DNA from 2 places in the Aureimonas populi genome. Region 2 is predicted to be linked to the other one. Evidence: predicted binding sites of a transcription regulator. Region 2 holds the regulator's gene; the other holds the start of a gene.
What was found. The regulator PhoB, encoded in region 2, activates phosphate uptake and scavenging genes when phosphate is short. The targets are predictions, from matches to a motif close to TGTCATNNANCTGTCAT.
Positions count from the first base shown of each region.

Region 1 (14,741 bases), 280 kb from region 2:
CCGCACGGTCGCCGGCAGCTCCTGCGCATCCTCCTCGAACACGCCGCAGCGGGCCAGCACGGCGCGCGCGCTGGCCTTGGGGCCCAGGAACCGCCAGATCATCCGCGAGGCATAGGGCAGATTGTCCTTGCGCCACGACACGCCCGTCGTGACCCCCTTGAGATAGACGCGCTGGTGCACCTCGAACGGCAGGAGGATGGTCTGCGCGATCATCGCCTCCGCGCCGAGGCTCCGCTCCACGATGAAGATCCTGTTACGGCGATAGGCGGCCTGTCCCTCGTATTTGGAAAGCTGGCGGATTTCGTTCTCGCGATCGACGATGCGCTCGATCGACTTGACGAGCACCATGCCGCCCTCCTCGTGCAGCCGGGTGCAGGAGCACACGATCCGGCCGGGCCACGACAGGGAGCGGTGATAGGTCTGGTAGAGGCCCAGATAGCGCCGGAGGGCCGGCAGGTCGCCGGGAAAGGCGCCTTGCAGCATGTCTCCCCGCACGGCCGGGGCGGCGGCCCCGCTCAGGCGGAGGCGGAAGCTTTCGGCGGGCAGAAGGAAATCCTCCGCCGCCAGCCCGAAATGGCCGGCGATCCGCAACAGGTTATGAGGGGAGGGCAGGACCTGTCCGTTGATGTAGCGGTTGAACTGCTGGCGGTTGATCCCGATCCGGCGACAGATGTCGGAGACGGACCGGCGGGTGCTGCACGCCTCCTTGAGGTTCAGCGTGAAGGTTTCGGGCTTATGCGGCATGGGAACTGTCTCCTTGCCGGAAGCGTAAGAGCGCGTAAAGCCGCGTCAAGTCACGAAGTTGCATCCGCATCGCCCAAGCTGACAATTCCAGCAGTTTCCACCGTCAGGTTCGAGGTTGCCCGCATGGTTGACGATCGTCGTGAGTTTTCGGGACGCCGCGTGGAAGCGGGCTCGCTCAGCCGCCGCCGCTTCATCGAGGGCGCGGCGGCCACCGGGCTGGCTCTGGCTGCATCGCCCCTCCTCATGGGCAGCGCCCGTGCGCAGGAGCCCAAACGCGGCGGCCATCTGCGCCTCGGCTTGAGCGGCGGCGCGACGACCGACTCGCTCGATCCCGCGCTCGCCAGCGGCACCGTACCCTTCGTCATCGCCCATTGCTGGGGCGACACGCTGGTCGAATCCGACCCGGCCACCGGCGAGGCGCTGCCCTCGCTCGCCGAATCCTGGTCGCCTTCGGCCGATGCGAAGGTGTGGACGTTCAAGATCCGCCAGGGCGTGTCGTTTCATGACGGGCGCCCGATGACCCTCCCGGACGTGGTGGCGACGCTGAAGCGGCATACGGATGAGGGCTCCCAGTCCGGTGCGCTCGGCCTTCTGGGTTCCGTCACCGCCATCGAGGAGCGCGGGGGCGATCTCGTCATCACCCTGTCGGACGGCGATGCCGACCTGCCGCTCATCCTGACCGATTACCACCTGCAGATCCAGCCGAACGGCGGCCTCGATGCGCCGGACGCCGCCATCGGCACCGGCCCCTACAAGCTGGCCGACCACCAGGCCGGCGTGCGTACCAGCTTCGAGCGCAATACGGACGATTGGCGTGACGGTCGCGGCTTCGTGGAAAGCGTCGAGATCGTCGTGATGAACGATTCCACCGCGCGCATGGCCGCGCTCTCCTCCGGCCAGGTCCACTTCATCAACACGGTCGAGCCGCGCACGGTGGGCCTCCTGGCGCGCGCGCCGAACGTGCAGATCCTGAGGACGGCGGGCAAGGGCTTCTACAGCTTCCTCATGCACTGCGACACCGCGCCCTTCGACAATAACGACCTGCGGCTGGCCTTGAAATACGCCATCGACCGGCAGGCGATCCTCGACAGCGTGGTGGGCGGATACGGCACGCTCGGCAACGACTACCCGGTGAACGAGGCCTATGCGCTTGCGCCCGAGGGCATCGAGCAGCGCGCCTACGATCCCGAGAAGGCCGCCTTCCACTTCCGCCAGTCGGGCCACGAGGGGCCTGTCCTGCTGCGAACGTCCGAAGCGGCGTTCCCCGGTGCAGTGGACGCGGCGGTGCTCTTCCAGGAGAGTGCGGCGGCCGCGGGCATCCAGATCGAGGTGAGGCGCGAGCCGACGGACGGCTACTGGTCGAACGTATGGAACGTGCAGCCCTTCTGCGCCTCCTATTGGGGCGGCCGGCCGACGCAGGATTCGCGCTACTCCACCTCCTACCTGTCGAGCGCGGAGTGGAACGACACGCGGTTCCGCGATGCCGATTTCGACCGGATGCTGCTGGAGGCGCGGGCCGAGCTCGATCCCGAGCCGCGCCGCGAGCTCTACCACCGGATGGCCGTGATGGTGCGCGACGAGGGCGGACTGATCCTGCCCGTCTTCAACGACTATGTGAACGCGGCCTCCCGACAGCTCCATGGCTTCGTGGACGATATCGGCAACGACATCTCCAACGGCCGCATCGCCAGCCGGGTCTGGCTCGACGCCTGAGCGCCGAGCCGACCGGCCCGGGCCGGTATCGGCCACCGGCCAAGCCCCTCTGCCACGGAATGAACGCATGTCCCAGACCGCATACACCGTCCTCGAGAACGAATGGATCGTGCTCAAGGACGGCACCCGACTGGCCGCCCGCATCTGGTTGCCGGATGGCGCGCCGGCGCCGGCGGTCCTCGAATTCCTGCCCTATCGCAAACGAAACGGCACGAGCCCGCGCGACGAATCCACCTATCCGGTCTTCGCGGCGGCCGGCATCGCCGGGGTGCGCGTGGACATTCGCGGATCGGGCGAATCGGAGGGGGTGATCGACGGCGAGTATACGCCCCGCGAACTGTCCGACGCATGCGAGATCATCGAGTGGATCGCCGCGCAGCCGTGGTCGAACGGCAAGGTGGGGATGATGGGAATCTCCTGGGGTGGCTTCAACTGCCTGCAGGTGGCCGCCCTTTGCCCGCCCGCGCTCAAGGCGGTGATCTCGATCGCCTCCACCGTCGATCGCTACAATGACGACATTCACTACAAGGACGGCACCCACCTCTCGGCGCAGCTTTCCTGGGCGGCCACGATGCTCGCCTACCAGTCGCGCTCGCCGGACCCGGAGCTGGTGGGCGAGCGCTGGCGCGAGATGTGGCTGGAGCGGCTGGAGAACGAACCCTTCTTCATGGAGGAGTGGCTGTCGCACCAGCGCCGGGACGACTTCTGGAAGCACGGTTCCATCTGCGAGGATTTCGGCGCGGTGGCGATCCCCGCTCTGGTGATCGCCGGTTGGGCGGACGGCTATCGCAACACGCCCCTGAAGGCGGTTGAAGGGCTCGGTCCCCGCGCCAAGGCGCTTCTCGGGCCCTGGGTGCACAAATATCCGCATTTCGCCTGGCCCCGACCCCGCGCCGACTTCCACGCCGAGGCCATCGCCTGGTGGAACCGCTGGCTGCGCGACGAGCCGAACGGCGCCGAGGATTGGCCGCAGGTGCGCGCCTATGTTCTGGACGGGCCGAAGCCGGCCCTGCGGCGCGAGCATGAGCCGGGGTTCTGGGTCGCCAAGGACCGCTGGTCCAAGCCGTCCATGCTGGCCTTTGCCGTGGATGCCGCCGGCCAATTGGCCGGTGAGGGAGGGCAGGGCCCGGGCCCGGATGAAAGCAGCATCCTGCGCTCGCCTCTGGACACCGGCACCGCAGCCGGCGAATGGTTCACGCTCAAGCCCGATGCCGAGATGGCCGGGGACCAGCGCCTCGATGACGCCGGCTCGCTGGTCTTCGAGACGGCACCCTTGCATGAGGAGCTTTCCATCCTCGGGCGGCCGGTGCTGTCGCTCGAACTCGAGTGCGACGCGCCGGCTGCGAATCTGTGTGCGCGCATCGTGGACGTGCACCCGGACGGCACGGCGACGCGCGTGTCCTTCGGCGTCCTGAACCTCGCCCACCGGGAAGGCAGCGCCGAGCCCCTCGCCATGACGCCCGGCAGGCCGGCGAGCGTGGCCCTGACGCTGGACGCATGCGGCTACCGCTTCGCGCCCGGCCACCGTATCCGCTTGTCGCTCTCCACCGCCTATTGGCCGATGGTCCTGCCGCAACCCGTGGACCCGACCCTTGCCATCCCGCACGGAGCGCTGAGGCTTGAAGTTCCGCTTCTGGGCGAGCACGAGCGGATCGCCGTTCCGGAGCCGGAGGACGAGAACCCGCTGCCGGAATACGAGACCCTGAAGGAAGGGGATACGCGGCGTAGCGTCGAGCGCGACCTGATGTCCGGCGTCACGCACTACCGCATTTATGAGGACACGGGCCTGACGCGCCACCCGCAAAACGGGCTGGCTTCGCGCGACGTTCGCGATGAGGTATGGTCGATCGACCCGCGCGATCCGCTTTCGGCAACGGGTCTCTCGACATGGACATGCGTCCTGCAACGGGACGGCTGGTCCACGCGCACCCATTGCGTCGCATCGCTGCGCTGCTCGGCGGACTACTGGTTCGTTTCCGCGCGCGTCACGGCTTACGAGGGTGAGGAGCTGATCTTCGAGAAGAGCTTCGAGAAGACCATCGTCCGCGATTTCATGTAGGCGACGATCCGCTAGTTCGTGCGGCCGGCGAGGCAGCGGTCATAGGCCCGGTCGGCCGTCGCGCGTGCCCTCTCTCGCGCAAAGCCACGGGCCCCGAAGCCTTCGCCGCGCTCGGTAAGGTCCTCGACGGTGTTCAGATAGGTCTGTTCCGCGTAATGCTCGCAGAAGGTGGGCGGGCGCTCGGTGACGGCGAAGGTGCCGTAGGTGAGCGATGTCTGTGCCGCGACGCATCCCGACAGCGCGGCGGCGAGAGGCAGGATCATCAGGATCGGGCGGGGCATGGCGGCTGTTCCTTCCAGCGTTCCCGAAGGGAGGTAGCGCCCGTGTTCGGCGATGTCATGTCGCGCTTGCCTGCGTGGCGAGCGCCGACTAAGGGAACAGCGACGGAACGGCGCTCGGAAAAGGGGTCTCCCTGATGAACTTCGCCCAGGCACGCACGAAGATGGTCGACAACCAGATCAGGACGACCGACGTCACCGATCTGGAGTTGCTGCGCGCCTTCCTGACGGTCCCCCGCGAGCGTTTCGTGCCGGAGGCGCGCCGCGAGCTGGCCTATATCGGCGCCGATGTGCCGCTGGGCCGCTCCCGCTTCCTGATGGAGGCTTCGCCTCTGGCCAAGCTGCTGCAACTTGCGCAGGTGCGGTCTGGCGAGCGAGCGCTCGATGTGGGCGCGGGCCTCGGCTACGCCACAGCCGTTCTCGCCGAAGTTGGGGCATCCGTCGTCGCTCTCGAGGAGGACGAGGAATTGGCGCAGCGGGCGCAGGAGGCTCTCTCCGCGTCGGCGGCCGGCGCATGGGAACTGGCGCGCGGGCCGCTGAACGCGGGCTGGAGCGCTGGCGCGCCTTACGACGTGATTCTCGTAGAAGGCTCGGTGGACCGGGTGCCGCAGGTGCTGTTCGACCAGCTCGCCGACCGCGGTCGGCTTGTTGCCGTCATCGGCCACGGCAATGCCGGAATGGCCAAGCTGTTCGTGAAGGACGGCGATCTCGTCTCGGACCGTTTCGGCTTCAATTGCAGCCTGAAGCCGCTTCCCGGTTTCGTGGAAAAGCCCTCCTTCGCGTTCTGAGCGGCACCGGGGGGCCGGTCCTGTATGCTGACGGCCACACCGGCCGGGAAATAAACAATTCTTAACGAACGAAAGGCTGGCGCAATCAATCTGGTTGATGTCAATCATTCGGACGAGTGCGCGCGCTTGGGGTGCCCGCTCGCTTTTGGAGCCGGGGTCGCTTCTTCGGCTTCACGGTAATGAGGGGATACAATGCGCAAGAAACTGTGGCTTACGTCGGCCCTGTGTGCTGCTCTTCTTTGGAGCGGAATGGACAGCGTGCAGGCCGAGACGCTGCGTGGCGCATTGGCGAAAGCCTACGCGAACAGCCAGACGCTGAACGTGTCGCGCGCGCAGCTGCGTGCCACGGATGAGAATGTGCCGCAGGCGCGAGCCGGCATGCGGCCCTTCATCAGCGCCTCGGGTGGCGTGCAGGCCAGCCGCTCGCGCCTTTCGCTGAGCGATAACCGCCCGAACACGACCGGCCGCTCGGAACAGCTCTCGGCCGGTATCCAGATCAATCAGACGATCTTCGACGGCTTCCAGACCCCGAACAATGTGAGCGCGGCTCAGGCGCAGGTGCGCGCCTCGCAGGCCAACCTCGCCAACACCGTGCAGAACACGCTGCTCGACGCCGTTGCCGCCTTCATGAATGTGCGCCGCGACAGGCAGATCGCCGCCTTCCGCCAGCAGAACCTGGCGTTCCTTCGTGAGCAGGTTCGCGCGGCCGATGCCCGCTTCGAGGTGGGCGAGGGCACGCGCACGGACGTGGCGCAGGCGCAGTCCCAGGAAGCGCTGGCCACGGCCCTTCTGAACAGCGCGCTCGCGCAGGTCGCCGTCAGCGAGGCGACCTATCTCGACGTGGTGGGAGATGTGGCCGGGGATCTGGAGTCCGCCTCGCCGCCGCCCGAGCGCTTGATGCCGACTTCCGTCGCGCAGGCGCTCCAGATTTCGCAGGCGGAGCATCCGGCGATCCAGGCCACGCTCTTCGCCGTGGAAGCCGCGTCCTTCCAGGTGAAGTCGGCCGAAGGCGCCCTCCTGCCGCAGATCACCATCTCCGGCTCGGTGGACAACACTTATGCACTGAGCGAATCGAGCGGCACATCCAGCAGCTTTTCCGATCTGCCGGGGGTGAACCCCAACGTCCTGACCCAGAATCAGGTCTCGGCAACGGTGGGCGCGCAGCTCACGATCCCGATCTATCAAGGCGGGCAGGCATCGTCGCTGGTGCGCCAGGCCAAGGAGGTGCTCGGGCAGCGGCGCATCGAGGTGGACAGCATGCGCGACCAGGTTCGCGCGGCCGTCGCCCAGTCCTGGGCCCAGCTTCAGGCCGCGCGCGCCAATGTCACCGGCTACCGCGCCCAGCTCGAGGCGGGGCGGCTCGCGCTCAGCGGCGTCACGGAGGAGAGGGCCGTCGGCCAGCGCACCACGCTCGACGTTCTGAACGCGCAAGAGGACGTGATTGCCGCACAGATCCTTCTCGCGGGGTCGGAACGCGACGTGATCGTGGCGGCATATGAGCTTCTGTCCGCCATCGGCCGGATGGAGGCCACGCAACTGGCGCTGAACACCGAAATCTACGATCCGGAAGAGCACTACCAGCAGGTGCAGGACAAGTGGCACGGCCTGCGCACGCCCGACGGGCGCTGAGGCTCGCACGGTCCCGTCACTCCCGCCTGCTTCGCGAAAGGCCCAATCGTTAAAAAATCCTTGTCGATAGCCGGCCGCAGGGCCGCGCGGGGATTCATCCGCGCCGGCTTTGCGTCTAGCCTTCTTCTTGTGATTCGCCGGGCGCCCCCGCGCTCTGCCGATGGAGGCCGATTGCATGACGAGAGCCAGCGCTGCCCAGGAGCCGTCGATGGACGAGATCCTCGCCTCCATCCGTCGCATCATCGAGGGCGGCGAGGAGGCTGGGGAGGCGCGCGCGCAGGAGCGGCGGCCTGCCGTGGAGCGCCTGCCGGACGGCGGCGGCGCCGGCAATCTCCTGGCCCGGCTGCGCCCGGCCACCGGGCCGAGCGCCGAGGATGGCGGGCTGGCGCCGGAAACAGGCAAGGCGGCGGCCAAGCCGGTCGCCGAGAACCCCAACCCCGTGCCGATGCCCCGCGACTGGCTGGACGATGAGGACGACCTCGCCTCGCGCCTTGCCGACGAACTCGCCTCCGAAGACCTGATGTGCCTTCACGAGCGGGCGGCGAACGAGCCTCTTTCGCCCGCACGCCCCGAGACGGGCGCTTCGGCCCCGTCCGGCCTCATGGAGGAGGCGGCCGTCGCCCCGGCTTTCGTGCCGGCCAACAGCGATGACCGGCATATGAGCGAATTCCGCAAGGCCGTGATCGACGATGCCTTGGGCCCCGAGCGGCCCGAGCCTGCCTCGCTCGTGTCGACCCACACCGGCGAGCTTGTGGGCGCGTCCTTCGACGAGCTCGCCGAGGCGATCCGCGAGGGGCATCTGCGCTCCATCGAGGAGATGGCGCAGGACATCCTTCGGCCGATGCTGCGCGAATGGCTCGACGACAATCTGCCCCGCCTGGTCGAGCGCCTCGTGCGCGAGGAGATCGAACGCGTGGCGCGGGGCAACGGCCGGCGCTGAGCGAGGGCCTTGGCGGCCGTTTCGCCCTAAATGAAGGGGGAGGGCCAGCGCTTCGTTGACAGGTTCGAAAGCTTCCCTGTAACGGCAGGCCCATGGGATCAATGGGCCATTGTGATGATTGAGAAGACCTACGACGCCGCTGCGGTCGAAGCACGCATCGCCGAGCTTTGGGAGCGCGCCGATGCGTTCCGTGCCGGCGCCGGCGCCAGGGAGGGTGCCGATCCCTTCTCGATCGTGATTCCGCCGCCCAACGTTACCGGCTCCCTCCACATCGGCCATGCGCTGAACAACACGCTTCAGGACATCCTCGTGCGCCATCGGCGCATGCTGGGCCAGAACGTGCTCTGGCAGCCCGGGCTGGACCATGCCGGCATCGCCACCCAGATGGTCGTCGAGCGCCAGCTCATGGAGCGGCAGGAGCCCAACCGCCGCGCCATGGGGCGCGAGGCTTTCGTCGAGCGCGTGTGGCAGTGGAAGGACGAGTCGGGCGGCGCGATCCTGAAGCAGCTCCGCCGGCTGGGCGCCTCCTGCGACTGGTCGCGCGAGCGCTTCACCATGGACGAGGGCCTGTCGAAAGCCGTGCGCAAGGTCTTTGTCCAGCTCTACCGCGAGGGGCTGATCTACAAGGACAAGCGCCTTGTCAACTGGGACCCGAAGCTGCGCACCGCGATTTCCGATCTCGAGGTCGAGCAGCGCGAGATCAAGGGCCATCTCTGGCACATCCGCTATCCCGTGGAAGGCGAGAGCTACAACCCGGCGGACCCGGCGACCTTCATCACGGTGGCCACCACGCGTCCCGAAACGATGCTGGGCGATTCCGGCGTCGCAGTGAACCCGGAGGACGACCGCTATCGCGACCTCGTCGGCAAGATGGTGCGCTTGCCGCTGATCGGGCGGCTGATCCCCGTGGTGGCCGACGATTACGCGGACCCGGAAGCGGGCTCCGGCGCGGTGAAGATCACCCCGGCGCATGATTTCAACGACTTCGAGGTGGGCCGGCGCAACGATCTGGCCTCCATCAGCGTGCTCGCGCCCGACGGCACGGTCGACCTGCGTGACAATGCCGAGTTCCTGGAGGGTCTGTACGAGGCCGACCGCGAACGCGCCATCGGCATGTTCCAGGGCCTGGATCGCTTCGCCGCCTGCGCCCTTCTGGTCGACTGGCTGGATTCGGAGGGCTACCTGGCCAAGGTGGACGACCATGTCCACATGGTGCCCCATGGCGACCGGGGTGGAGTTCCGATCGAGCCTTACCTGACCGACCAGTGGTACGTGAACGCCGCCGAGCTCGCGCGGCCGGCGCTTGCCAGCGTGCGCGAGGGGCGCACCAGCTTCGTGCCGAAGAACTGGGAGAAGACCTATTACGACTGGATGGAGAACATCCAGCCCTGGTGCATTTCGCGCCAGCTCTGGTGGGGCCACCGGATCCCGGCCTGGTACGGGCCCGACGGCGAGATTTTCGTGGACGAGGAGGAGGATGCGGCCATCGCGGCGGCGCTGGCTCACTACGTCCTGAACGGCACCATCACGCGCGAGACGGCCGAGACCATGGCCGAGGACCCCCTGGCCCGCGAAGGCTTCCTGACGCGCGACGAGGACGTGCTCGACACGTGGTTCTCCTCCGCGCTCTGGCCGTTCTCCACGCTCGGCTGGCCGGACGAGACGCCTGAGCTCGCGACCTATTATCCGACCGGCGTCCTCGTCACCGGCTTCGACATCATCTTTTTCTGGGTGGCCCGGATGATGATGATGGGCCTGCATTTCATGGAGGAAGAGCCCTTCTCCACCGTCTATGTGCACGCTCTGGTGCGCGACAAGACGGGCGCGAAGATGTCGAAGTCCAAGGGCAACGTCATCGATCCGCTCGACCTTATCGACGAATTCGGGGCCGACGCCTTGCGCTTCACCCTCGCCATCATGGCGGCGCAGGGCCGGGACGTGAAGCTCGACCCGCAGCGCATTGCGGGCTACCGGAACTTCGGCACCAAGCTTTGGAACGCCACGCGCTTTGCCGGGATGAACGGGGCGGTGCACGACGTGCATCTCAAGCCGGATGCGCTCTCGCTTCCGCTCAATCGCTGGATCGCCACGGAGTTGACGCGCACCGTCCGCGAGATGGACGGCGCGCTGGCAGCGTTCCGGTTCAACGACGCGGCCTCGGCCATCTACCGCTTCGTCTGGAATTCGTTCTGCGACTGGTATCTCGAGCTGGCGAAGCCCGTCTTCGCCGAGGGCGATGAGGCGGCGCAGGAAGAGACGCGGCGCGTGACCGGCTTCGTTCTCGACCGCATCTTCGCCCTTCTCCATCCCTTCATGCCCTTCATGACGGAGGAGCTTTGGGAGACGACGGCGCCGGCGAACGAGCGCCGTCCGTCCCTGCTCTGCCATGCGAACTGGCCAGCCGTTTCCTTCGAGGATGACGAGGCGGCGGCCGATATCAACTGGCTGATCGAGATTGTCGGCGCGATCCGCTCCGTGCGCGCGCAAATGAACGTGCCCGCCGGCGCGCAAGCCCCGCTGGTGGCGCTGGCGCCGGACGCCGAGGCTTGCGCGCGGCTGGAGCGACATGCACCCGCGCTGAAGCGCCTCGCGCGCCTCGATGCGATCTCGCAGGCCGATGTCGCGCCTGCCCAGTCGGCCCAGATCGTCGTGGCGGGCGGGCGCTACGCGATCCCGCTCGCCGGCATGATCGACGTGGACGCCGAGCGCGCCCGCCTTCGCAAGGCGGAAGCAAAGGCTCGGGACGAGATGGCGCGAATCGACAAGAAGCTCGCCAACGAACGCTTCGTCTCCAACGCACCGGAGGAAGTGGTGGAGCAGGAGCGGGAGAAGCGCGCCGGATACGAGGCGGAAGCAAAGGCGCTCGCCTCCGCCTTGGCTCATCTCGCAGGATAGAGCCGCTCCGGGCCAAGCGGTCGCTGTCACATTCCTGCCACGACCGGGCACCTTCCGTTTACGGAAGGTGCCTCCTTCGCGCGTCCTCATACGGCTTAATCAGCGAGAAACAGAATTACACAACAATAGGTTGGTGACACATCCGAACCATTTGCATGAGGATCGCACGCCTCTTGCCGGTTCCGGTGGAACGACTCCAGCCTATTTGCAAGCGCCGTTGCCCCGCATACCGTTGCTCCCGCGCCGGAGAAAAGAGGAAGTTCTCCCGCGCGACAATCTTGGGAGGATCGGGGATCATGAAGATTATCGCGAAGTTGACGGCAGGGGCGGGCCTCGCCGCGCTGGCTTTGTCGGGAGCGGCCCATGCGGGCGGCTTCCAACGCGGAACGGCCGACACGGACATTCTTTTCGAGCCCGGTTCCTTCTCGACGCGCGCGACCATCTCCTATGTCGAGCCGCGGCGCGGCTTCACCTCGATCAATGGCGTTTCCGGTGATTTCGGAGACTATACGGGCAATTACACGATCCCGAGCTACGCCGTGAAATTCGGCGGCGACCAGTTCGCGTGTTCCGGCGCCTTCGTGGAAACCTTCGCCGCTTCCGCCGATTACACCGGCTCGCCTGACGGAGCTCTTCCGCTCCAGCGCTCCAGCGCGTTGACCACGTCGCGCACGCGCTCCATCGATTTCGATTCCAACGAGGTGAGCGCCACCTGCCGGGTCAGCTACACCAGCGACATGGGCCGGTTCAGTCTGCTGGGCGGCATCCTGTTCGAGGACTTCAACTTCGACGGCTCCAGCTTCGGCTTCCGCAACCTCAACCCGCAGCTCGCCGCCACCAGCCCGCAGGGGGCGGCCCTCGTTTCCGCCGTCACCGGGCTGCTTCCGGGCGCGCAGATCACGCTGCCAACGCTCGTCGACGTGGAGAATCGCGGCGAGTACAAGGCAGGCTACCGGCTGGGCATCGCCTATGAGCGGCCGGAGATCGCGCTGCGCGTGCAGGCGATGTACCGCTCCGAGATCGAGCATGACGACATTGCCGGTTCGGGCACCGTGCAGGTGACGGGGCCGGCCTATGTGACTCTGAACGGAACGAATGTCCCGCTTCCGCCAGTGCTGGCGAACACTATCGCAAACGCGGTGGCCGGCACGTTCCCGACCGGCACGGTCATCCCGGTCGCCTCGGAGCTGAACACGGCGACCAGCCCCCAGAGCTTCACGATCAACGCCCAGACCGGCATCGCGGAGGGAACCCTCCTTGTCGGCTCGTTCCGCTGGACGGACTGGAGCACCAATCGCGTCGTGGTGAACACCATCGGCAACCCGCTCATCGGCAGCTCCGCGAGCGAGCAGCCCTATTACTGGCGCGATGGCTACACGGCGAGCCTGGGCATCGGGCGCGCGTTCAACGAGAATCTCTCCGGCCTGGTAGCGATCGGTTACGATCGCGGCGTCTCGACCGGGGCGGACACCACCTATACTGACCTCTACACACTCTCCGGCGGCCTCGGCCTGCGGCACGGCTTCGCCGAAATTCGTCTCGGCGGCCTGATCGGCTACTGGACGGACGGGGAGCAGTCGATCGATCGCGGGGCCTATTTCGACGCCGCCGTAGGGGACGATTGGGTCTACGGCGCCAACGCGTCGTTGAAGCTGACGTTCTGAAAGCCCGCCGGCGGCGGACCTTGCGAACTGGAAAGGCGCGCTCTGGTCGGCGCGCTTTTTTTTGACTGCCGCAGGCATTCGCTAAGCACGTCGGCGGTATTGTGGAGACGAGGCAACACTCGCGCGGTCGCTTGCAGCAACCGTCGCGCGACTGCTGGACACGCCGTGCTGCCGCCATAAACGGAGCCCAGCAAAGCCGAAGCTGAAGCAATGCTGAACGGCGCGTCGGGGGATTTGCCGTTCAGCGGCTCGATGGACATGGAGGCGAGGGGACGATGGACGCACGTTGGATCAAGCCGGGCCGGCCGTCCCGCCGGAGCGCAACCGTTGCGCCCTTGCCGTCCCGTCGCTTTCCTTCTGCCGCCTCGCCGGCCTTTATGACCGGGAGCATCCTCTCGCACCTCATGGGAAGGTTTCGTCATGCGCGGGTGTGAGCGGCTGGCCGCGGCCGGGCTCGTGATCGGCCTGTGGCTCGGCGCGCCGGCGCCTGCGGCGGCGCTCGATATCGTTCCGGCGGGCGAGGCCTCGACGGGCGAGATCTTCAGCCTCGGCTTCAGCGCCTATAAGCGTGGCGCCAAGGTGGAGGCCTTCAAGGCATTGAGCCTGGCCGCGGAGAAGGGCCATGCCGGTGCGCGCTGGAAGCTGGGCCAGATGTTCGCACAGGGCGACGGGGTCGACGAGGACGACTATCAGGCCTTCAAGATGTTCGAGCGGATCGTCCGCGATCAGGATGACGACCCGTCCTTCACGCCCAACGCGGCCTATGTGGCAAGCGCGGTCGTGGCCCTGGCCGGCTACCTGCGCGACGGCATACCGAACTCGCCCGTGATCCCCGACCTCGTTCAGGCGCGCCAGCTCTACAGCCATGCCGCCTCCTATTTCGGCGATCCCGAAGCGCAGTTCGAGCTGGGGCGGATGCTGCTGGCGGGCGAGGGCGGCAAGTCCAACCCGCGCCAGGCGGCGCGCTGGCTCCAGCTTTCCGCCCGCAAGGGATATGCCAAGGCCGAGGCGCTTCTCGGCTACCTCCTCTTCGAAGGCAAGCCGATCGCCCACCGGGCCGAGCCTGCGCGCGGTCTTGCCATGCTGACGCGTGCGATGCAGGCGGCCTCGCCGGCCGAGCGCGAATGGATCAGGCCGTTGCAGGAAGAGGCGTTCTCGCTCTCCACCGAAACGCAGCGGCGAACCGCACTGGTCCATCTGGAGCCGCTGGGGCAGGGCCAGTAAGCGTCAGGCCGCCAGGTCCACTACCACCGGCACGTGATCGGAGGGCTTTTCCCAGCCCCGGACATGCGAATCGATGCCGACCGAGCGCAGGCGGCAGGCTGCTTCCGGCGAAAGCAGCAGATGGTCGATGCGGATGCCGTTGTTCTTCTGCCAGGCGCCGGCTTGGTAATCCCAGAAGCTGTAGAGCCCGCCGCGCTCGTCGGCCGCCCGCAAGGCATCGATCAGCCCGAGATTGACCAGCCGCCGAAATGCGCCCCGGCTTTCGGGCTGGAAGAGGGCATCCTGCGTCCACGCCGCCGGGTTCCGGGCGTCCTTCGGATCGGGAATGACGTTGTAGTCGCCCGCCAGCACCAGAGCCTCCTCGGCCGCCAGCCGGTCCCTCGCATGCCGCTCCAGACGCTCCATCCAGCGCAGCTTGTAGGCGAATTTCTCCGTGCCGAGCGGATTACCGTTCGGCAGATAGAGAGAGGCGATGCGCGCCGTTCGGGTGCCGAACGGGTAGACAGCCTCGATGAAGCGGGCGTGATCGTCGGTCTCGTCGCCGGGCAGCCCGCGCTCCACGCTTCCGGGCAGGGGCGGCGCGCGGGAGATAAGGGCGACGCCGTTGAACCCCTTCTGGCCATGCGTCTCCACATGCCAGCCGCGCGCCTCGATCTCCTGGCGGGGGAAGGTCTCGTCGACGCTCTTGATCTCCTGAAGGCAGGCAACGTCCGGCGAGCGCTCGTCCAGCCACGAGAGAAGGGCGTCGAGGCGAGCCTTGACGCCGTTGATGTTCCAGGTGGCGATGAGCACGTGCGGGAAATGCCT
Region 1 covers NZ_CP072611.1:2,542,421-2,557,161, forward strand. Annotated here, with positions in the region: gene J7654_RS11910 (helix-turn-helix domain-containing protein) at 1-744, opposite strand, end outside; gene J7654_RS11915 (ABC transporter substrate-binding protein) at 868-2,457, shown strand; gene J7654_RS11920 (CocE/NonD family hydrolase) at 2,525-4,516, shown strand; gene J7654_RS11925 (hypothetical protein) at 4,528-4,797, opposite strand; gene J7654_RS11930 (protein-L-isoaspartate O-methyltransferase family protein) at 4,932-5,582, shown strand; gene J7654_RS11935 (TolC family outer membrane protein) at 5,832-7,211, shown strand; gene J7654_RS11940 (PopZ family protein) at 7,387-8,151, shown strand; gene J7654_RS11945 (valine--tRNA ligase) at 8,266-11,046, shown strand; gene J7654_RS11950 (long-chain fatty acid transporter) at 11,343-12,710, shown strand; gene J7654_RS11955 (tetratricopeptide repeat protein) at 13,131-13,934, shown strand; gene xth (exodeoxyribonuclease III) at 13,938-14,726, opposite strand; gene erpA (iron-sulfur cluster insertion protein ErpA) at 14,741-14,741, opposite strand, start outside.
Region 1: the regulator PhoB is predicted to act here: its motif matches at 11,169-11,185, upstream of J7654_RS11950 (long-chain fatty acid transporter).

Region 2 (14,741 bases):
TTGCGTAGGCAAGGGGAAAGATGCCGCGCGGCAAGAGCCGCCGGCAGCCCCGGGAGTGGCGATGAACGCGATGGAACAGAGCTTGCGTCGGGCGCTGGAGGGCGGCGATCCGAGCGATCCCGCTTTCCGCCTGTCGATCTACGAAGCGTCGGCGCGCGCCATGGAGCGCACGCTGGCCAACCGTGAGCGCGACAGCGCGCGCGACTCCTATGAGAGCGAACGCCTCGTCCAGACCATCGAGAGCGTCGAGGCCGAATACGCCGCGCGCTACGGCAATTATGCCCTCGGCGAGGCCGGCGCGCCGGGCGGGGAGGCGGGCGAGCCGCCCCTGAACCCGGCCGCCGACCCGTTCGCCGAGCCCGACGAGATCCGGCATTCCCGCCCGCCCGCCAGCTTCGAGCCCGCCGACGCGAACCCGGCCGCCGATGAGGGGGCGCAGGAGGCCCTCTGGCGGCCGGGGAGCGAGCGGGGCCCGGCGCGCCGCCGTGCCGGGGCAGGCCACGTGTTGCTCGGCCTCCTGTTCCTTGTCGTCCTCTTCGGCCTTGCCGCCTACGCGCTCGGCTTCTTCGGCGCCTCGAGCGCGCCGCAGAGCGATGAGCCGGCGGTCGAAGGGCAGGCGGACCGCGGCGCGCCGGCGCGGGAGGAGGCCGCCGAGGCGCCGGCGAACGGCCTGTCCTGGATCGGCGTCTTCTCCGGCGGCGAGCTGGAGCAGCTTGCCGCGCCCGACGGCGCACGCATGGAAACGGTCGATGAAGCCGGCCGCGCGGCCGTTCGCCTGTCCGTCCTGCCCGAAACCGAGGCCGAGGTTCTGGTGTCCCTCGGGCCGGGCCTCGTCCAGCAGATCGCGGGCTCCACGGTGCGCATCGAGTTGATCGCCGGCTCGCCGGACGAGGAGCTGCGCGAGTTTTCCGTGCGCTGCGTCTTCGGCAGCGAGAGCGTCTGCGAGCGGCAGCGCTTCGCCACAGCCATGCCGGAGGAAGCCTTCGTCTTCGACGTGGCGGTGCCGGGCGGCGCGACCGGCCCGGCCAGCCTCGCGATCGGGCCCGGGCTGGCGGAGACGGGCGCGGTGGACCTTTATTCGGTCCGCATGCGCATTCTCTGACCCCCTCCATGCCGATGCGCTTCGTCCCCGCGCTGCTCCTGTCGGCGCTCGGACTTCTGGTCCTGGTTTCTCCCACGGCCGGCGCGCTGGCCGCGCTGGCCGCCGCCTTCCTGTTCGCGGTGCTGGCGTTCTTTCGAGGGGCGAGCGCGCCGCCGGTCCTGCGCTCGCGAGAGCGCGCGGGACGCACCGGGCGCGCGGAGGAGGCGCGCGCCGGCCTTGCGCTAGAGGCCCTGCGCGAACCCCTGTTCCTCGTGGATGCGGCGCTGGGGCATCAATTCTCGAACCAGGCCGCCCGCAGCGCCTTCGGCCGGCTCCTGCCGGGCGATCCGGTGGTGATGCGGTTTCGGGACCCGAAGGTGCTGGCGGCGGCCGAGGAGGCGCTGGCGAGCGGCGAGATGCGCGAGATCGACTATGTCGAACGCGGCGCCGAGGCCCGGTTCTGGTCGCTCTCCATCCTGCCTTTGAGGGCCGAGGACCAGCCGGTGGAGTCGCTGCTCCTGCACTTTCGCGACCGCTCCGGCGAGCATCGCGCCGAGCGAATGCGCACCGATTTCGTCGCCAATGCCAGCCATGAGCTGCGCACGCCGCTCTCCTCCATCGTCGGCTTCATCGAGACGCTGGAAGGCCCGGCCCGCGACGACGCACAGGCGCGCGCGCGCTTCCTCTCCATCATGCGCGACCAGGCCGGGCGCATGTCCCGCCTCATCGACGATCTGCTCTCCCTCTCGCGGATCGAGACGCGGCCCCGGCTGACGCCGCAGGACAGGGCGGACCTGGCGGAGGTGCTGCGCATCGTCGCGCGGCAGATGCAGCCGGTGGCGGCCGAGGCCGGCCTCGTCATCGAGCTGGAGGGGATCGAGAGCCACGCCCCGGTGCGGGGCGACATGGACGAGCTGGTGCGCGTCTTCTCCAATCTGGTGGAGAATGCCTGCCGCTACGCGCCGGGCGGCGAGCGGATCGTCGTCGGGCTGAAGGTCGGCGCGGCGGGGTTCGAGGCCTATGTGCGCGATTTCGGCCCCGGCATCGAGGCGCGCCACATTCCCCGCCTCACGGAGCGCTTCTACCGCGTGGAGGAGGGCAGTGCGCTCTCCTTCAAGGGCACGGGCCTCGGCCTGTCCATCGTGCGCAACATTCTCGTCCGGCACGGAACGCGGCTCTCCATCCGCTCCGTTCCGGGGGAAGGGTCGGTCTTTTCCGTCGCACTGCGCCGCGCGATCGATGACGGGAATGAGAAAACGCAGCACTCTCAGTGAGATGCGTTGTCATAAAGCTGAAACCTCGCAGCCCTATAGGATCGGCCCATGATGTTGTTCGCGACCTCGGCGCGTTTGCGCAGGCTCCAGATGGCGGCGGCCCTGTCCGCCTGTGTCGCGGGCGGGCCCGCGTCCGCGCAGCTATCCGAGCCGATCCAGGTCGCCGGTTCCTCCACCGTGCTTCCCTATTCGCAGATCGTGGCGGAGAATTTCCGGGAGGTCTTCCCGGCCTTCCGCACCCCCATCGTGGAATCGGGCGGCACGGGCGGCGGGTTCACCCAGTTCTGCGCCGGCATCGGCTCCTCCACCATCGATATCGCCAACGCCTCGCGGCCCATCACGGAAAACGAGAAGCGGGCCTGCGCCGCCTCGGGTGTGACGGAAATCCAGGAAGTGCGCTTCGGCTATGACGGCATCGTCTTCGCCTCCGCCGCCCGCGGCGCGGCCTTCGAGCTCACCCCGCGCATCGTCTTCCAGGCGTTGGCGGCCCGCGTCGTGGTCGAGGGGCGGCTGGTCGACAATCCGTACACCCGCTGGTCGCAGATCGACCCAGCGCTGCCCGACCAGCCCATCGCCGCCTTCATCCCGGCCGAGAACCACGGCACGCGGGAAGTGTTCGACGAGACCCTGCTGGAGCCCGGCTGCGAGGCCAGCGGTGCGCTGGAGGCCTTGCTGGCGAGCGGCCTCGACCCTTCGGCTGCCGAGGATGCCTGCCTCCAGGTGCGGCGTGGCGGTTTCGTGGCCGACGTCTCGGGCGACTACACCGAGACGCTCTCGCGCATTGAGGCCAATCCGCAGGCCATCGGCGTCTTCGGCCTCGCCTTCTACGAGCAGAACCAGGACCGGCTGCGCGTGGCGAGCGTCGATGGCGTGGTGCCCTCGGTGGAGACGATCTCGGCCGGGGAATACGTCGTGTCGCGGCCGCTCTTCTTCTACGTCAAGAGCGCGCATGTCGGGATCATTCCGGGCCTGAAGGAGTTCGTGGACTTCTTCCTCGACGACCAGATGATCGGCCCGGATGGGCCGCTCGCGCGCTACGGCCTCGTTCCCGCCCCGGACGAGGAACGCGCCGCATACCGGGCCGGGTTCTCGGCCCGCACGCTTCTGGCTCTGTAAACAGGCCCCGCCGCAGGAAGAAACGATGCAGAGTTCGACCCTCGTCCTGATCGTCCTGGCGATCGCCGCGTTGAGCGCCTTCGGGGCGGCCCGCCGCTCGCGCGCCGTGGCGGCTGCGGGGGGAGGGGCGCGGCTGCATTCGCGGCCCGTCTACCACGGCGCCTATGCGGCCTGCCTCGCTGCCGTGCCGGCGCTCCTGCTGTTGGCCCTGTGGCTCGCCATCTCGCCGGCGGTGGTCTCGGGGCTGGTCCGCGAGACCTTCCCGGAGGATCTGGGGCCGCAGCTCTCCGCCTTTCCGGGACTCACCGAGGGCATCGTGGACGCGCTGTCGCGCGGCATCCGCTCCCTGCCGGCGGCCGAGCAGGCGGGCGTTACGGCCATGGGCATCGCCGAGCTGGGCCCCGCCCTGCAGCGGCGCGGCTTTCCCATCGCCGCCGCCGCGCAGGACTTCATGATCGGCTCCGCGACGGCGCGCATCGCGGCGGAGGACACGAGCCGGCAGGCCATGAGCGTGGCCGTCCTCGTACTGTCGCTGGCCGGCGCGGCCATCGGCGTTGCCGGCGTGAAGCTGCGGCTGAAGGCGCGCGACCGGGTGGAGGGCATCGTTCGCGCCTTCCTTATCCTGTGCTCCTCGCTCGCCATCCTCACCACGGTGGGCATCGTCTTCTCCATGCTGTTCCAGGCCATGGACTTCTTCTCCATGGTGCCGATCGGCGAGTTCCTCTTCGGCACGGTGTGGGACCCGCGCTTCGCCTCCGCCGGCTCCACGGCGGCGGGGCAGTTCGGCCTCGTCCCGCTTCTGGCCGGCACGCTCTACATCGCGCTTGTCGCCATGCTCTTCGCCGTGCCCATCGGCCTCTTCGCCGCCATCTACATGGCCGAATATGCGGGGCCGCGAACGCGCTCGCTCGTCAAGCCGCTGCTGGAGGTGCTGGCCGGCATCCCCACCATCGTCTACGGCTTCTTCGCGCTCATCACCGTCGGGCCCCTGCTTCGCGACCTCTCCGGCCAACTGAACGGGCTCCTCACGGGCAGCTACGCGACCTTCATTCAGGCGCAGTCGGTGCTCACGGCCGGCATCGTCATGGGCATCATGCTGATCCCCTTCGTCTCCTCGCTGTCCGACGACGTGATCACCGCCGTGCCGCGCTCGCTGCGCGACGGTTCGCTGGGCCTTGGCGCGACACGCTCGGAAACGGTGAAGAAGGTGGTGCTGCCCGCTGCGCTGCCCGGCATCGTCTCCGCGCTTCTGCTCACCGCCTCCCGCGCCATCGGCGAGACGATGATCGTGGTGCTCGCCGCCGGCATCGCGGCCAACATCACCATCAACCCCTTCGAGGCGATGACCACCGTGACGGTGAAGATCGTCAGCCAGCTCACCGGCGACATCGACTTCACCTCGCCGCAGAGCCTCGTCGCGTTCGCGCTCGGCCTCACGCTCTTCGTCATCACCTTGGCGCTGAACGTCTTCGCCCTCTACATCGTGCGCAAGTACCGGGAGCAATACGAATGAGCCGGACCCTCTCGAAAGCTCCCCCGCGCCGCGACATCGGCATCAGGCGCCGCTATGCTGCCGAGCGCCGCTTCAAGGCGTACGGCATCGCGGCGGTGGCCACCGGCCTGTTCTTCCTGGCCTGGCTGCTGTTCACCGTGGTGGGGCAGGGCTACACGGCCTTCTGGCAGACCCAGCTTCGTCTGCCCGTGACCTTCTCCGCCGAGGTGCTGGACCCGCAGGGAACCGGCGCGCCGGAGCCAGCCGCCCTGATGCGCGCGGACTATCCGCGCCTTGCCCGCGAGGCGATGGTGACGCGGCTGGGCATCGACGGGCAGGACCGCGCGGTGGCCGGCGAGGCCGGCGGCCTCGTCTCGGACGGCGTGCGCACGCTCCTGCGCGACATTGTGATGGACGACCCCTCCGTCATCGGTACCACGCAGGAGGTCTGGCTGCCCGCCCGCTCGACGGTGGACTCGGCCGTCAAGGGCCAGTTCGACCTGACGGTGGAGGAGAGCCGGCGCCCGCTGAACGACCGGCAGCTCGGCTGGATCGAGGAGCTTTCGGCCTCGGGCGACCTGTCCCAGCGCTTCAACACCGGCTTCTTCACCTTCGGCGCCTCCTCCCGCGCCGAGACGGCAGGGGTGGGCGTGGCCATCGTCGGCTCCTTCACGATGATGGCGATCGTGCTGGCGCTGGCGCTGCCCATCGGCGTGGCGGCCTCGATCTATCTGGAGGAGTTCGCGCCGAGGAACCGCTTCACCGATCTCATCGAGGTGAACATCAACAATCTGGCGGCGGTGCCCTCCATCGTCTTCGGCCTTCTGGGCCTTGCCATCTTCATCAATTTCTTCGGCCTGCCACGCTCGGCCGCGCTCGTCGGCGGGCTGGTGCTGACGCTGATGACGCTGCCCACGATCATCATCGCCACGCGCGCGGCGCTGCGGGCCGTCCCGCCCTCGATCCGCGCCGCCGCGCTGGGCCTTGGCGCATCGAAGAACCAGATGGTCTTCCACCACGTTCTGCCGCTGGCCGCGCCCGGCATCCTGACCGGCACGATCATCGGCCTCGCGCAGGCGCTGGGCGAGACCGCGCCGCTGCTGCTCATCGGCATGGTCGCCTTCGTCGCCGACTATCCGGGCGGGCCGATGAACCCCTCCACCGCGCTGCCGGTGCAGATCTTCATGTGGGCCAACGAGGCCGACCGCGCCTTCGTGGAGCGGACCTCGGGCGCCATCATCGTCCTCCTCCTCTTCCTCGCCGCGATGAACGTCGCGGCCGTCCTCCTGCGCCGCCGCTTCGAGCGGCGCTGGTAGAAAGGCACCCGATCCATGGACCAGACCGTGCCCCTCGCGCCGATGAAGATGCGCGGCAAAGGCGTCAGCGTATTCTACGGGGAGAAGCAGGCGCTCCACGGCGTCGACCTCGACGTGCCGGAGCGGCAGGTGACGGCGCTGATCGGCCCCTCCGGCTGCGGCAAGTCCACCTTCCTGCGCTGCCTGAACCGGATGAACGACACGGTGGAAGGCGCGCGCGTGGAGGGCGACATCACGCTCGACGGCGAGGACATCTATGCGCCCGAGCTCGACGTGGTGGAGCTGCGCGCGCGGGTGGGCATGGTGTTCCAGAAGCCCAACCCCTTCCCCAAGTCGATCTTCGACAATGTCGCCTACGGGCCGCGCATCCACGGCCTGGCCAGGGGCAAGGCGGAGCTGGAGGAGATCGTCGCCTCGAGCCTGAAGCGCGCCGGCTTGTTCGAGGAGGTGAAGGACCGGCTGCACGACGCGGGCACCGGCCTGTCCGGCGGCCAGCAGCAGCGGCTGTGCATCGCCCGCGCCATCGCCGTCTCGCCGGAGGTGATCCTGATGGACGAGCCCTGCTCTGCGCTCGACCCCATCGCCACGGCGACGGTGGAAGCCCTGATCGACGAGCTCAAGCAGAATTATACGATCGTCATCGTCACCCACTCCATGCAGCAGGCGGCGCGTGTTTCGCAGCAGACCGCGATGTTCCATCTCGGCAGGATCGTTGAGGTCGGCCCCACGGAGAAGATGTTCCAGAACCCGGACGACAAGCGCACGCGCGACTACGTCACCGGGCGCTTCGGCTGATTGGAGGAAGAACATGGTCGGTCATATCTCATCCACCTACGACGACGAGCTGAAGTCGATCCTGCGCCGGATCTCCGAAATGGGCGGGCAGGCCGAGCGCATCGTCGCGCGCGCGGTGGAAACGCTGATGCGCAGCGACGCGGAGGGCGCGCAGGCGGTGGTGAAGGAGGACAAGCTCCTCGACGCCGCCCAGCGCGAGCTGGACGAATATGCCATCCGCACCATCGCCAAGCGCCAGCCCATGGCGCAGGACCTGCGCGAGATCGTGGGCGCCATCCGCATCTCCAACGACCTGGAGCGCATCGGGGACCTGGGCAAGAACATCGCCAAGCGCGTCATCGCCATCCACGAGCACAAGCAGCCGGTGAAGCTGACCCGGGGGCTGGAGCACCTCTCGGAGCTGGCGCTGGAGCAGTTGAAGGACGTGCTCGACGCCTATGCGGTGCGCGACGAGAGCCGGGCGGAGAGGGTGCGGGCGCGAGACGAGGAGATCGACGCGATGTACACCTCGATCTTCCGCGAGCTTCTGACCTATATGATGGAGGACCCGCGCAACATCACCGCCTGCACGCATCTTCTGTTCTCGGCCAAGAACATCGAGCGGATCGGCGACCACGCCACCAACATCGCCGAGACGATCTACTACATCAAGACGGGGCACCAGATGGAGCTGGACCGGCCGAAGGACGACCGCACCCACGCCATCGTCGCGCCGGTCAAGAGCGACTGAGGCCGGCGATGGGCGCGCGCGTCACGGTGGTGGAAGACGAGGAGGCGCTCGGCATCCTCCTTCGCTACAATCTGGAGGCCGAGGGATACGAGGTGGAGGTCATCGCGCGCGGCGACGAGGCCGATATCCGCCTGCGCGAGGAGATGCCCGATCTCCTGATCCTCGACTGGATGCTGCCGGGCCTGTCGGGCGTCGAGCTTTGCCGGCGCCTGCGTATGCGGCCCGAGACACAGCGCCTGCCGATCATCCTGCTCACCGCGCGCGGCGAGGAGAGCGAGCGCGTGCAGGGGCTGGCGGTGGGGGCGGACGACTATGTCGTCAAGCCGTTCTCCACGCCCGAGCTGATGGCCCGCGTGCGCGCCATGCTGCGGCGCGCGAGCCCGGAGCGCATCTCGACGAGGCTGGGCGCCGGCGACCTGGAGCTGGACCGCGAAACGCACCGGGTGCGCCGGGCGGGGCGGGAGGTGAAGCTCGGCCCCACCGAGTTCCGCCTGCTGGAGTTCCTCCTCCAGGCGCCCGGCCGCGTCTTCTCCCGCGAGCAGCTTCTGGACGGGGTCTGGGGGCGGGACGTCTATGTGGACGAGCGGACCGTGGACGTCCATGTCGGGCGGCTGCGCCGGGCGATCAATCGCGGCAACCGGCCGGACCCGATCCGCACCGTGCGCGGTGCGGGCTACTCGCTGGACGAAACCTTCACCGGCGGCGCGTCAAGGCGCGCCTGATAAGAAAAAGGCGGCTCGCGCCGCCTTTTTCTTCAGCAGCCTCAGGCTTCGCCTTCGTCCTTCAGGAAGGGCTCGACCTCGCCCTTCAGCTTGATCGTCAGCGGCTTGCCCTTGCGGTCCAGCGTCTTGCCGGCCGCCACGCGCACCCAGCCTTCGCTGACGCAATATTCCTCGACATTGGTCTTCTCGACACCCTTGAAGCGGATGCCGATGCCGCGCGCGAGCAGCGCCTCGTCGTGGAACGGGCTGTCGGGATCGACCGAGAGGCGGTCGGGCAGCGTCTGGCTCATCGCCGCCTCGCTCAACGCACGCGCCGGCGCTCGGACACCGGCTGGAAGGCGATGCGGGCGTGATACTGGCAATAGGGCGAGGCATCGCCCGAGTGGTTGCCGCAGAAGCGGAAGTCCGGCGAAAGTGGGTCGCCCAGCGGCCACTTGCAGGTGCGCTCCGAGAGCTGGACGAGGGTGAGGTTGCGCGAGATGGGCACGATCTCGGCGCTGCGCGGCTCCTCGTGCAACTCGGGCGCGGCGACGACCTCTTCCTCCTCTTCCATCTTCAGCGCGGTCGCGCCCACGGCGCGCGCCATCGGCTGGCGGGCAACGGCGCTCTGCGAGGAGACGACGAGGCGGGGCGCCTCGGCGAGGATGCGCGGAGCCTCGGCCGGCTTGGCGCGCACCTCGACCACGGTCTCCTCGGCCACGGCCGGCACCGTCTTGATGCGGCTTTCGAGCTTGAGACGATGGACCTTGCCGATCACCGCATTGCGCGTCACCCCACCGAGTTCGCCGGCGATCTGGCTGGCGCTGTGGCCTTCCGACCAGCGCTTCTTCAACAATTCGATGCGTTCATCCGTCCAGCTCATTTGCGGGAGGCTCCTCGTTTCGGCTATCGCGCGGACGTTTGAATCCAATAACGTTCCCGGAGGGGAAATCCGGGTCGCGCACCATATGTGGGTGATATCTAGGGTTCGCCGCACGAAATCTAGTATGTGGGGGAGAAGTTACCTTATGGTGCGACTCGCTGACAAGAGTCGCGCACCCTCCGGCGAATCGTTTTTGTCTTTATCCCCAGCTTGCGCGGGCCTTGCGCCGTGCGCGAAGCGGGTGGCCGGCAGCTTCGTTGACAATCGCTGCGCCGGGCATGGTATATTGTTCCCTTCGATGTTCGAAGCAAAGGAAAGCCTGCCCGTGGCAGGCTTCGTTCGTTTAAAGAGCCCTCCCTCCCGCTTGGTAAGAAGCGAAACCCAGCCATGGCCTCTGCCGATCAGACCCTTTCTCCCCTCTATGCCACCTATGCGCGCGCCGACCTGCGCTTCGAGCGAGGCGAGGGCGTGTGGCTGGAGACGCAGGACGGGCGGCGCTTCCTGGATTTCGGCGGCGGCGTGGCCGTCAATTCGCTCGGCCATGCCCATCCGCATCTCGTGGAGGCGCTGAAGAGCCAGGCCGAGAAGCTCTGGCACGTCTCGAACCTCTACGAGATTCCCGGCCAGGCGCGGCTCGCGCAGCGGCTGGTTGAGGCCAGCTTCGCCGACCGCGCCTTCTTCACCAATTCGGGGGCGGAGGCGCTGGAATGCGCCATCAAGACGGCGCGCCGCTGGCATTATGTGAACGGCCGGCCGGAGCGCTTCACGATCCTCACCTTCGAGGGCGCCTTCCATGGCCGCACGCTCGCCACCATCGCGGCCGGCGGGCAGAAGAAGTATCTGGAAGGCTTCGGCCCCAAGGTGGAAGGCTTCGAGCAGCTTCCCTTCGGCGATATCGAGGCGGTGAAGGCCGCGATCGGCCCGCAGACGGCGGCGATCCTGATCGAGCCGATCCAGGGGGAGGGCGGCATCCGCGTCGTCCCGGCCGAGTTCCTGCGCGCCTTGCGGGCTTTGTGCGACGAGCACGGCCTGCTGCTGGTCTTCGACGAGGTGCAGACCGGCGTGGGGCGCACGGGGCGCTTCTACGCCTATGAGAATTCCGGCGTTGAGCCCGATATCCTCGCCTCCGCCAAGGGCATCGGCGGCGGCTTTCCGCTGGGCGTGTGCCTGGCCACGGAGGACGCCGCGCGCGGCATGACCGGCGGCACGCATGGCAGCACCTATGGCGGCAATCCGCTCGCCATGGCGGTCGGCAACGCGGTGCTGGACGTCGTGCTGGAGGAGGGGTTCCTGACCCATGTGCGCGACATGGCGCTGCTTTTCCGGCAGAGCCTGGAAGGCCTGAAGGACCGCTATCCCGACGTGATCGAGGAAATCCGCGGCGAGGGCCTCCTGCTCGGCATCAAGGCCAGGGTGCCGAACGCGGATCTCCTCATGTCGATGCGCGATAAGGGGCTGCTGGGCGTGCCGGCCGGCGACAATGTGGTACGCCTCCTGCCGCCGCTGATCGTCTCCGCGCAGGAGGTGCGCGAGGGCATGGCGCGGCTGGAGTCGGCGCTGGCCGCACTCTCCGTCTCGGGCGCCGCGATCGCGCGGGACGACGCGGCATGAGCGGGGACGCGAGCTTGCGGCATTTCCTGGACCTCTCGGCGGTGGACCGCCGGGATCTTCGCGCCATCCTCGAGGACGCCAAGGCCCGCAAGGCCGCCGGGCGCGCCGGCGCGCGCCCGCTGGAGGGGCGGGTGCTGGCGATGATCTTCGAGAAGCCCTCCACGCGCACGCGCGTGTCGTTCGACGTCGCCATGCGCCAGCTCGGCGGCGAGACGCTGTTTCTCTCTGGCGCCGAGATGCAGCTCGGCCGCTCCGAGACCATCGCCGACACCGCGCGCGTCCTCTCGCGCTATGTCGACGCGATCATGATCCGCACCACCGAGCATCTGCGCCTTCTGGAACTGGCCGAGGCCGCCACGGTGCCCGTGGTCAACGCCCTGACGGACGACACCCATCCCTGCCAGATCATGGCCGACCTGCTCACCTTCGAGGAGCATCGCGGCCCCGTGGCGGGCAAGACCTTCGCCTGGACGGGTGACGGCAACAACGTGCTCAATTCCTTCATCGAGGCGGCCTCCCGCTTCGACTTCTCCCTGCGCATCGCCACGCCCGAGGGCTCCGAGCCCGCCGGCCTCTACGTGCAGAAGGCGCTGGAGGAGGGGGCCTCGATCCTCATCACCCAGGACCCGCAGGAAGCGGTGGAGGGCGCCGACTGCGTCGTCACCGACACCTGGGTTTCCATGGGGCGCGAGGAGGAGGCGCGGGGCCACAACGTGTTCGTGCCCTATCAGGTCAACGAGGCGCTGATGGCGCGCGCCCGGCCCGACGCGCTCTTCATGCACTGCCTGCCCGCCCATCGCGGCGAGGAGGTGACGGATGCGGTGATCGACGGGCCGCAATCGGTGGTCTTCGACGAGGCCGAGAACAGGCTTCACGCGCAGAAGGCCGTTCTGGCCTGGATGTTCGGCGAGGTCCGCGCGCATGGATGACGACATGCCGGGCCTCGGCGAATTCGGCTTCGCGGGCGACGACGCCGTGGTGCCCTTCCAGGTGGAGGCGCTCGACGCACGCGGCCGGGCGGTGCAGCTCGGCGCCATGGTGGACGCCATCCTCGCGCGCCACGACTATCCGGAGCCGGTCTCGCGCCTTCTGGCGGAAATGATCGCGCTGACGGTGCTTCTGGGAACCTCGCTCAAGTTCGACGGCCGCTTCACCGCGCAGACGCAGACGGACGGGCCGGTCGATCTCCTCGTGGTGGATTTCTCCACGCCCTCCTCGGTGCGCGCCTATGCGCGCTTCGATGCCGAGCGCCTGGCCGAGGCGCAGGAGGCGAAGCGCACGGACCCCGAGAACCTCCTGGGCAAGGGCACGCTGGCGCTTACCGTCGACCAGGGCGCCAACATGCAGCGCTACCAGGGCATCGTGCCGCTCGACGGCTCGACGCTGGAGGCGGTGGCCGAATCCTATTTCCGCCAGTCCGAGCAGATTCCCACGGCCGTTCGCCTCGCCGTGGCGCGGATCGCCCGCCGGCGCGAGGGCGGCGGGTTCGAGGAAAGCTGGCGCGCCGGCGGCCTCGTCGCGCAGTTCCTGCCCCAGGCGCCCGAGCGGATGCGCATGCCCGATCTGCCGGGCGGCGACGCGCCGGAGGGCCTGGAGGAGTTCACGCTCGAACCCGACGATGCCTGGACCGAAACCCGCGCCCTGGTGGATACGGTCGAGCCGGCGGAACTGGCCGACCCGGACGTGGGGGTGGAGCGCCTCCTGTTCCGCCTGTTCCACGAACGCGGCGTGCGGGTGTTTCCCGCAACGCCGGTGATCGACGATTGCACGTGCTCCCGCGAGCGGATCGGCGAAGTCCTGTCCAGCTTCTCGGCCGAGGAGATCGAGGACTCCACCACCGACGGACGCATCGAGGTGGTTTGCGAGTTCTGCTCGAAAACCTACGAGTTCTCGCCGGACGAGTTCAAGAAGCTCAATTGAGAACGCGCGGCTGCGCCGGCGCGTCGAGCGAGAAGGCCGGCACGCAGGCGTCAAACGCGTGGCCGTCCTCGCACTCCATGCGAAAATGGCCGCGCATGATGCCCGAGGGCGTGCCCAACGGGCAGCCGGAGGTGTAGGTGAAGCTGTCGCCCGGCGCCAGCACCGGCTCCTCTCCTACCACGCCGATGCCGCGCACCTCCTCCACATGGCCGCTCTCGTCCATGATGTGCCAATAGCGCGAGCGAAGCTGCACGGTCCTGTCGGAGCCGTTGGCGATCTCGATCGTATAGGCGAACACCCAGCGCCGCTCCTCCGGCGAGGACCGGTCCTTCAGGAAGCTCGGCGTCACGCTGATCGTGATGCCCTCGGTGGTTTCTTGGTACATGATCGTCCGACAGGCAGGAGGAGCGGGGCATTCCACCCTGAAGTGGGACGCCCCTCGGCTGTTGCAAGCGGTTCAGGCCGCCGCCAGCGCCGCGTCCACGTCCTCCATCAGGTCCTCGATGTCCTCGATGCCCGCCGAGAACCGCAGGAGCCCGTCGCTGATGCCGAGTTCGGCGCGGGCCTCCGGTGCGAGATTCTTGTGCGTCGTCGTCGCCGGATGGGTGATGAGGCTCTTGGCGTCGCCCAGATTGTTGGTGATCTTCACCACCTGGAGCGCGTCGCAGAAGCGGAATGCCGCCGCCTTGCCGCCTTTTACCTCGAAGGCCAGAAGCGTCGACCCGCCCGTCATCTGGCGCGCGATGACGGCGGCGTCCGGGTGGTCGGCCCGGCCGGGATAGAGAATGCGCGAAACCTTGGGCGACTGCGCCAGATGGTCGGCCAGCCGCGCCGCGTTCGCGGTCTGGCACGCCACGCGCAACGGCAGCGTCTCCAGGCCCTTCAGGAGTACCCAGGCGTTGAAGGGCGAGAGCGAGGGGCCCGTATGGCGGAAAAAATCGTGCAGGTTCTCGTCGATCCATTCCTTGGAGGAAAGGATGACGCCGCCGAGGCACCGGCCCTGTCCGTCGATATGCTTGGTGGCCGAATAGACGACGACGTCGGCGCCCAGTTGCAGGGGCTTTTGCTGGAGCGGCGTGGCGAAGACGTTGTCCACCACCAGCTTGGCCCCGGCTGCATGGGCGATCTCGGCGACGGCGGCGATGTCGATCACCTCCAGCGTCGGATTGGTCGGACTCTCCATGAAGAAGAGCTTCGTTTCGGGCCGCACAGCCGCGCGCCATGCCTCGAGGTCGCGGCCGTTGACCAGCGTGCACGCCACCCCGGCCCGCCCGAGCACCGTTTCCAGGATGTAGCGACACGAGCCGAAGAGGGCGAGCGCGGCCACCACGTGGTCGCCGGCCTTCACCGAGCACTGGAGCGCGGCCCACACGGCGGCCATGCCCGACGCCGTGGCGCGCGCGTCTCCGGCGCCCTCCAGCGCCATCATCCGCTCCTCGAACATGCGGGTGGTGGGGTTGGAGTAGCGCGAATAGATGAAGCCGTCGTCCTCGCCCTTGAAGCGCGCCTCGGCGGCGGCCGCCGTGTCGTAGGCGAAGCCCTGCGTCAGGAAGAGCGCCTCGGACATCTCGCCGAAGCCCGAGCGCATGGTGCCGGCATGGACCAGTTGCGTTGCGGGGCGCAGCCGTCTTGGCTCTTGCGTCTTCGACATCTCTCGCTCTTCTCCTGCTCATGGGCCGCGAGGCACAAAAAAAACCGGCTCTTGCACGTCGCAAAGCCGGTCCGCGGACGTATTCGCCCCGCATCGGCCCCTTTAGCGACTTGTTTAACGTGGCTGCAAGCCGGCCGGCCAAATCACCACGGGAACGGTGCCGAAAATAGC
Region 2 covers NZ_CP072611.1:2,258,553-2,273,293, forward strand. Annotated here, with positions in the region: gene J7654_RS10495 (hypothetical protein) at 62-1,102, shown strand; gene J7654_RS10500 (ATP-binding protein) at 1,111-2,355, shown strand; gene J7654_RS10505 (substrate-binding domain-containing protein) at 2,407-3,471, shown strand; gene pstC (phosphate ABC transporter permease subunit PstC) at 3,497-4,984, shown strand; gene pstA (phosphate ABC transporter permease PstA) at 4,981-6,279, shown strand; gene pstB (phosphate ABC transporter ATP-binding protein PstB) at 6,295-7,074, shown strand; gene phoU (phosphate signaling complex protein PhoU) at 7,088-7,804, shown strand; gene phoB (phosphate regulon transcriptional regulator PhoB) at 7,813-8,526, shown strand; gene J7654_RS10535 (DUF3297 family protein) at 8,568-8,816, opposite strand; gene J7654_RS10540 (GcrA family cell cycle regulator) at 8,828-9,388, opposite strand; gene J7654_RS10545 (aspartate aminotransferase family protein) at 9,776-10,999, shown strand; gene argF (ornithine carbamoyltransferase) at 10,996-11,928, shown strand; gene J7654_RS10555 (Hsp33 family molecular chaperone) at 11,921-12,919, shown strand; gene apaG (Co2+/Mg2+ efflux protein ApaG) at 12,912-13,304, opposite strand; gene J7654_RS10565 (O-succinylhomoserine sulfhydrylase) at 13,377-14,570, opposite strand; SAM riboswitch at 14,652-14,730, opposite strand.